3 regions of the Devosia sp. CN2-171 genome follow, and region 2 is predicted to be linked to each of the others. Evidence: predicted binding sites of a transcription regulator. Region 2 holds the regulator's gene; each other region holds the start of a gene.
The links. Region 2 encodes LexA, which represses DNA repair genes until DNA is damaged. Its sites were predicted from a motif close to TGTTCNNNNTGTGTTCNG; they were not measured.

Region 1 (2,200 bases), 360 kb from region 2:
AACAGGACGGCGTGCTGGACGTCGAAGGGCAGCTCTTCCCAGGCGGTGCCGGTAGAGGCGCCGAAGTGCTTCACCACGGCCTGGAGGGTCTGCTGGTAGTAGGGAGCGCTGGTCTTGGACCATGGCAGGATGGCACCGTCGCGCAGCGAAAGGGTGACATCGGGGACGATCAGGTTCGGATCGATCTTCTGCTCGGTACCGAGGCCATCGCAGACCGGGCAGGCGCCGAACGGGTTGTTGAACGAGAACAGGCGCGGCTCGATCTCGGGAATGGTGAAGCCGGAGATGGGGTCGGCGAACTTTTCCGAGAAGATCAGGCGCTTTGGCTCGCCTTTCTCATCCACTTCATCAGCGAATTCGGCGAAGGCGATGCCGTCGGCGAGCTTCAGCGCGGTCTCGAAGCTCTCGGCGAGGCGGCCGGCGATATCGGGGCCGGCGACGACGCGATCGACCACGACTTCGATATCGTGCTTGATCTTCTTGTCGAGGGTCGGCGCGTCCTCGATGTCATGGAACTCGCCGTCAATCTTCACGCGCTGGAAGCCCTTGCGCATGAGGTCGTTGAGTTCGCGCTTGTACTCGCCCTTGCGGCCGCGCGCGATGGGGGCGAGCAGATAGAGGCGGGTCTCCTCGGGCAGCGCCATGACGATATCGACCATCTGCGACACGGTCTGGCTCTGGATGGGCAGGCCGGTGACGGGCGAATAGGGGATGCCGACGCGGGCGAAGAGCAGGCGCAGGTAATCGTAGATTTCGGTGACGGTGCCGACGGTGGAGCGCGGGTTGCGGCTGGTGGTTTTCTGCTCGATGGAGATGGCGGGCGAGAGGCCCTCGATCGACTCCACATCCGGCTTCTGCATCATTTCGAGGAACTGGCGGGCATAGGCCGAGAGCGACTCGACGTAGCGGCGCTGGCCCTCGGCATAGATGGTGTCGAAGGCGAGCGAGGACTTGCCGGAGCCAGAGAGGCCGGTCATCACGATGAGGCTGTCGCGGGGCAGCCTCAAGTCGACGTTCTTGAGGTTGTGCTCCTTGGCGCCACGGATGACGAGATCACGGTTCGGGTTGCGCTTGTCGGCCATCTAGACTTTCACCTCACGAGGCGCGCGACCATAGAGCCGCTCTGTGCCAAATCGTGTCAGGGTTTCAAAAATGAGGGGTCGGCTGCTCATCTGGGGATTGGGTGCCGGACTTACAACTTAACCACGCGAGACCGGCCGCTGTCACCATGACGGCAGGCGATTCCATTCACAGCTGGTGTGAACATAAGCGGAACAAAATGGCGTTGGTCAAGCCCCGCCTGACGAAAGGCGGGGCGGACGAAGGGTGTCGCGACGCGGTGGGGGGCTTGTGCCGGCGCGCTCGCTGCGGCTCCCGCATCCAAGCGTAAGTCACAGAACTTGGTGCCGGCCGGCTTGACAAAGCGCGCTGGGAGTAGAACATAAAGAGAACAGTCAAATCTGTGGGCGGGTGCGCATTGGGCGCGCGCCGTCGGAACGATAGCGGTAGGGTACGCGCTTGAGAGTTTCGACCCGGTGCGTATCCGGGAAAGTTGAAAGGAATGTGCCATGGCTGGCAGCGTGAACAAGGTGATCCTCGTAGGCAATCTCGGCAATGACCCCGAGGTGCGGAACCTGCCCAATGGCGGCAAGGTGGTGAACCTGAGCGTCGCCACTTCGGACCAGTGGCGCGACAAGAATACCGGCGAGCGCAAGGAGCGCACCGAGTGGCACCGCGTGGTGATCTTCTCGGAAGGGCTGGTGCGCGTGGCTGAGCAATATCTGCGCAAGGGCGCCAAGGTCTACATCGAGGGCGCGTTGCAGACCCGGAAATGGCAGGACCAGAGCGGGCAGGACAAATACTCCACCGAGATCGTGCTGCAGGGTTTTAACTCGACACTGACGATGCTCGACGGGCGTGGCGACGGCGAGGGTGCCTCGGGCGGCGGCTTCTCGGGCCCGCGCGAGAGCGCTCCGGCGGCTTCGTTCGGCGGCGGGCGGCAGGAGTCGCGGCGGCCGAGCTCGGCGCCGGCCTTCGAGTCCGGCCCGATGGACGACGATATCCCGTTCTGATCGGCTGAGCCGATACGGACAGAGGTTGGAGGGCGCGGTATGACCGCGCCCTTTTTCGTTCAGGCGCTGTAGGCGACTTCGATGTCGAATACCCAGGTGACGCCGAACTGGTCTTTCAGCATGCCGTA
Region 2 (2,200 bases):
CCCGGGCGGCATGCTCGGGCCGGACCAGATCATCGCCTCGAACTCGTACGGGCTGGTGCCCATGTTCTCGCCCTATGCCGAGGAGATCGTGGACCTCGGCATCGTGCCGGACGGGAAGGACAAGATCGACGCGGCCCTGCTCGGCGCATTCGACAGCGGCGTCGACGTGCTGGTGACCACCGGCGGGGCGAGCGTCGGTGACCGCGACTATGTGCAGGACGTGCTGCGCGACCTGGGCGTCGAGCTGGATTTCTGGAAGCTCAGGATGCGGCCGGGCAAGCCCCTGATGTTCGGGACGCGCGGGCGAACGCTGGTGTTCGGGCTGCCGGGCAACCCGGTTTCGGCGCTCGTGACCGCGACGATCATCCTCAAGCCGATGCTGCGGGCACTGACGGGGCACATCGACCCGTTCTGGCCGCGGATCGGTGTGCCGACCCTGCTCGGACTGCCCGCTAACGGCCCGCGCCGGCATTTCATGCGTGCCAATCTCAGCCGCAACGACATCGGCTACATGCAGGTGACGCCAATCTTCGAGACCGATTCCAGCCATTCGACCTCGCTGGCGCTGGCCGACGCGCTGATCGTCGTGCCCGAGGATTCGCCGGGCGTGCCGCCGGGCGAGATCGTCGACGTGATCCCGCTGAACTGGGGCTGATCGCCTTCGCGCTAACGCGATCTTTACCGCGATGTTGCAGAACATAACTGGAACGGATACAACTACGTTCAGTCTTTGTTCCGATTCTGCTCACGGGGCCGCCATGCTGACGCGCAAGCAACACGAACTTCTGATGTTCATTCACGAGCGGATGAAAGAGTCCGGTATTCCGCCATCCTTCGATGAGATGAAGGATGCGCTCGACCTGCGCAGTAAATCGGGCATTCACCGCCTGATCACGGCGCTCGAGGAGCGCGGCTTCATCCGCCGGTTGCCCAACCGGGCGCGGGCGCTGGAAGTAATCAAGCTGCCGGACTCGATGAACCCCTCGCTCGGCGGCCGCAAGGCGCGGTTCGAGCCGTCGGTCATCGAGGGCAATCTCGGCAAGGTATCGACGCCCCCTTCCCGCTCGGCCGCGGTGACATCGGTCAGCGACTATCGCGCGGTGACCATCCCGGTGATGGGCCGGATCGCAGCCGGTACGCCGATCGAGGCTATTCAGACACACAGCCACACCATCATGGTACCGCCAGAGATGCTTGGGCCAGGCGAACATTTCGCGCTCGAAGTGCGCGGCGACTCAATGATCGATGCCGGAATTTTTGACGGCGACACGGTGCTGATCAAGAAGCAGGACGCGGCCTCGACGGGCGAGATCGTCGTGGCGCTTGTCGATGACGAGGAAGCAACGCTGAAGCGGCTGCGCCGGCGCGGCAATTCGGTGGCTCTCGAGGCCGCCAACCCGGCTTACGAGACGCGCATCTTCCCGCCCGACCGGGTGAAGGTGCAGGGCCGCCTCGTCGGCCTGCTGCGCAAGTACTGAGTTTCGACCCCACCGCCAATCGGGTCACTGGGCCGGCTGACGCCGGCCCTTTTTCTTTGAGTGTGGGCAGGTTGTGGGACATTTTGCCTTTGGCGGGCGCGACAAAGACGTAGGAGCACTTTGTCGCGCTTTCGAACCGGAAAAGTCTGCAACTTTTCCTGAAAACGCTTTAGGGTCCGCGCCGCCGCCTGGGGCACATTTTTCTCGGTACCATACTAAGCGAGTGGATGAGCTTCCCGATTGTGCGCCATGAGGGCGCGCCGGCGAAATATCGCCTGCAAGGGAGAGGGTATTGTCTGGTCAAGTCGAGTGGGTCGCGGTCGATTGGGGGACATCCAATCTGCGCGCCTGGGGAATTGATTCCGACGGTGAGATCGCTTTCGCGCGCTCGTCGCCGGATGGCATGGGACGGCTGAGCCGGGAGCAGTATCCCGATGTGCTGACGGGCCTGCTTCAGGGCGTCGCCGACGAGGTCAGCGAAGTGTTGATCTGTGGCATGGCCGGGGCGCGGCAGGGCTGGATGGAGGCGCCGTATCTCGACGCACCGGCCGAGCTCGGCAATCTCGCTGCCGGTGCCGTGTCGCCGGACATGCCGGGCGAACTCGATCCGCGCATCCTGCCGGGCGTGTGCCTCAGGGATGTCGGCGCGGAAGATGTGATGCGCGGCGAAGAGACCCAGTTGCTCGGGCTCTCGGCGCTCGTTCCCGGCTTCTCCGGCCTTG
Region 3 (2,200 bases), 2.1 Mb from region 2:
GCACCAGCAGCAACTCGGTGAAATCCGCTGGCGCCCGGTCGGCGGCCGCGGCGAGGCTGCCGTGCAGCCGGCGCAGCATCACGTCCTTGGGCCGGATGTCGTGGTGCTCGGGCATGATGAGGTGCGGCAGCATCGGCTCGTCGCTTTCGACCGGCGCCGGCTCGACGATCCCCTCGATCTGCGCGACCTCGCGCACGATCGCGTCCGGTCCCATCGCACCAAGCAGCACCGCCTGCGCATTGCGCGAGCGGGCGGCACGGGCGTCTGTCAGGTTGACGATCGTCCCCTGCGACGCGCCCTCGATGGCGGCATGCGGTGTCTCGACGAAGCTCGCGAGCCCAGCCGATTGCCAGTGGTAGCGCCGGGCGGTCTTGGCATCGCCCTTCATTCCCTGCTGCACCACCACCCACTTGCCGTCATCGGCGACGATGAAGCCGTGGAGATAGAGCTCGAACCCGTCCTGCACCGCCGCGCTGTCGACCTTGGCCACCAGCCGGCTGGCGCGCGCGAGCGCCGCGCCATCGAAGCCGACCCGGTGGCCGATCGCCACCAGCTCGTCCGGTGTCTTGCGCGAATGGCGCCCGCGCCCGCCGCAGACATGCAGCCCCAATTCACGCTCCAGCGGCCGCAGCCCGCCCTTCAGAGCTCCGATGACACTGGTGGTGATGCCGCTCGAATGCCAGTCCATGCCCATCACGGCGCCGAACGACTGGAACCAGAACGGGTTGGCCAGCCGGCTCAGCAGTTCATCGCGACCATATTCATGTGCGATCGCCTGGCAGATCACCGCACCGAGGCGCGCCATCCGCTCGCTCAGCCACTTCGGCACCCGCCCGCCGTGCAGCGGCAAATCAGCGCTTCCAGCCCGGTTGGCCATGGGAGAAATCCTCGTTCCCGACGAGGATAGCATGGGAACAAACAGGAAACAAACATGGCGCAGGTGCATGGTGCGGTTTGCCCGCATTTCGCCCAACCCCCAGCTGTCATCCCTGCGAAAGCAGGGATCCAACTCTCAGCTGGCGCGGGTGGTAGCATGGATCCCTGCCTTCGCAGGGATGACATCGTGGGCGTGGCGCTGCTGGTCGGCAACCTCAACCGTCGCCGCAAGCAACTCACCCCATCTCCCGCATCCACCCCAGCTCCGCGCCCGCCCCGCTGCTCGGCTTATACTCGCACCCCACCCAGCCGTCGTAGCCAAGCCGATCCAGTTCCTGCAGCACGAAGCGGTAGTTGATCTCGCCGCTGCCCGGCTCGTTGCGGCCCGGGTGGTCGGCGATCTGGATATGGGCGATGCAGTGCCTGAGCCGCGCGTAGGTCGGCACGAGGGCGCCCTGCATCACCTGCGCATGGTAGATGTCGTACTGGATGAAGAGGTTGTCCTCCGCCACCGTGTCGAGGATGCGCTCGGCCATGGCGACCGTCGGCAGGAAATAGCCCGGTATGTCGCGCGTATTGATGGGTTCGATGAGCAACTGTACCCCGGCCGCGGCGAGGCGCGGTGCCGCATGGCGGAGATTGGCGACGAAGGTGGCTTCGAGCTCCGCCGGGTCGGCATCACCAGGCGCGAGCCCGGCCATGCAGTGGACGCGACTGCAGCCGAGCGCCGTGGCGTAGCGGATCGCCGTCTCGACGCTGGCTTCGAACTCTGCAACCCGGTCGGGCAGGCAGGCAATGCCCCGCTCACCCGCCCCCCAGTCGCCCGTCGGCAGGTTAAACAGCACCTGCTCAAGCCCGTTTTCCCGCAACAGGCCAGCCACCGTCTCCGGCGGCAGGTCGTAAGGCGACACGTACTCGACAGCTGCAAAGCCATCGCGCCGGGCCGCGGCGAAGCGCTCGGAGAACGGCAACTCGGGATAGAGGAAGCTCAGGTTGGCAGAGTATCTTGGCATGGCCCAGCCAGAGCATGCCGGCCGCGGGGCGTAAAGCGCGACCTAGCTTGGCCGCGAGCGTGCCGGTGATCCTCCCCCGTAAACGGGGGAGGACATAGTCAGATCAGATCTTCACGCGGATCATCTGGTACGAGTGCGGCGGCAGCTTCACGCTGAGCACCTTGCCGTCGACCTTGGCGCCGCTGCCCTTCGCCGGCACGACGTTGTTCGGGTCGGCGCCGGTGTTGACCGCGCGCAGGTCGCGATGCGTCATCACCTGGTGGTCGATCACCGAGCCCTGGCCGAAGCCTTCGAGGCTGAGCTCGACATCG

Region 1: uvrA (excinuclease ABC subunit UvrA) is a predicted target of LexA. The motif match lies at 1,260-1,277, and genes of this name have one in related genera.
Region 3: ACOYW5_RS13650 (DUF763 domain-containing protein) is a predicted target of LexA. The motif match lies at 911-928, and genes of this name have one in related genera.

What each region holds. Positions count from the first base shown of each region.
Region 1 covers NZ_CP186479.1:344,325-346,524, forward strand. Annotated here, with positions in the region: gene uvrA (excinuclease ABC subunit UvrA) at 1-1,082, opposite strand, end outside; gene ssb (single-stranded DNA-binding protein) at 1,569-2,072, shown strand; gene ACOYW5_RS01710 (VOC family protein) at 2,132-2,200, opposite strand, start outside.
Region 2 covers NZ_CP186479.1:707,560-709,759, forward strand. Annotated here, with positions in the region: gene glp (gephyrin-like molybdotransferase Glp) at 1-655, shown strand, start outside; gene lexA (transcriptional repressor LexA) at 759-1,478, shown strand; gene ACOYW5_RS03655 (2-dehydro-3-deoxygalactonokinase) at 1,771-2,200, shown strand, end outside.
Region 3 covers NZ_CP186479.1:2,758,916-2,761,115, reverse strand. Annotated here, with positions in the region: gene ACOYW5_RS13650 (DUF763 domain-containing protein) at 1-877, opposite strand, end outside; gene otnI (2-oxo-tetronate isomerase) at 1,113-1,889, opposite strand; gene ACOYW5_RS13640 (alpha-N-arabinofuranosidase) at 1,993-2,200, opposite strand, start outside.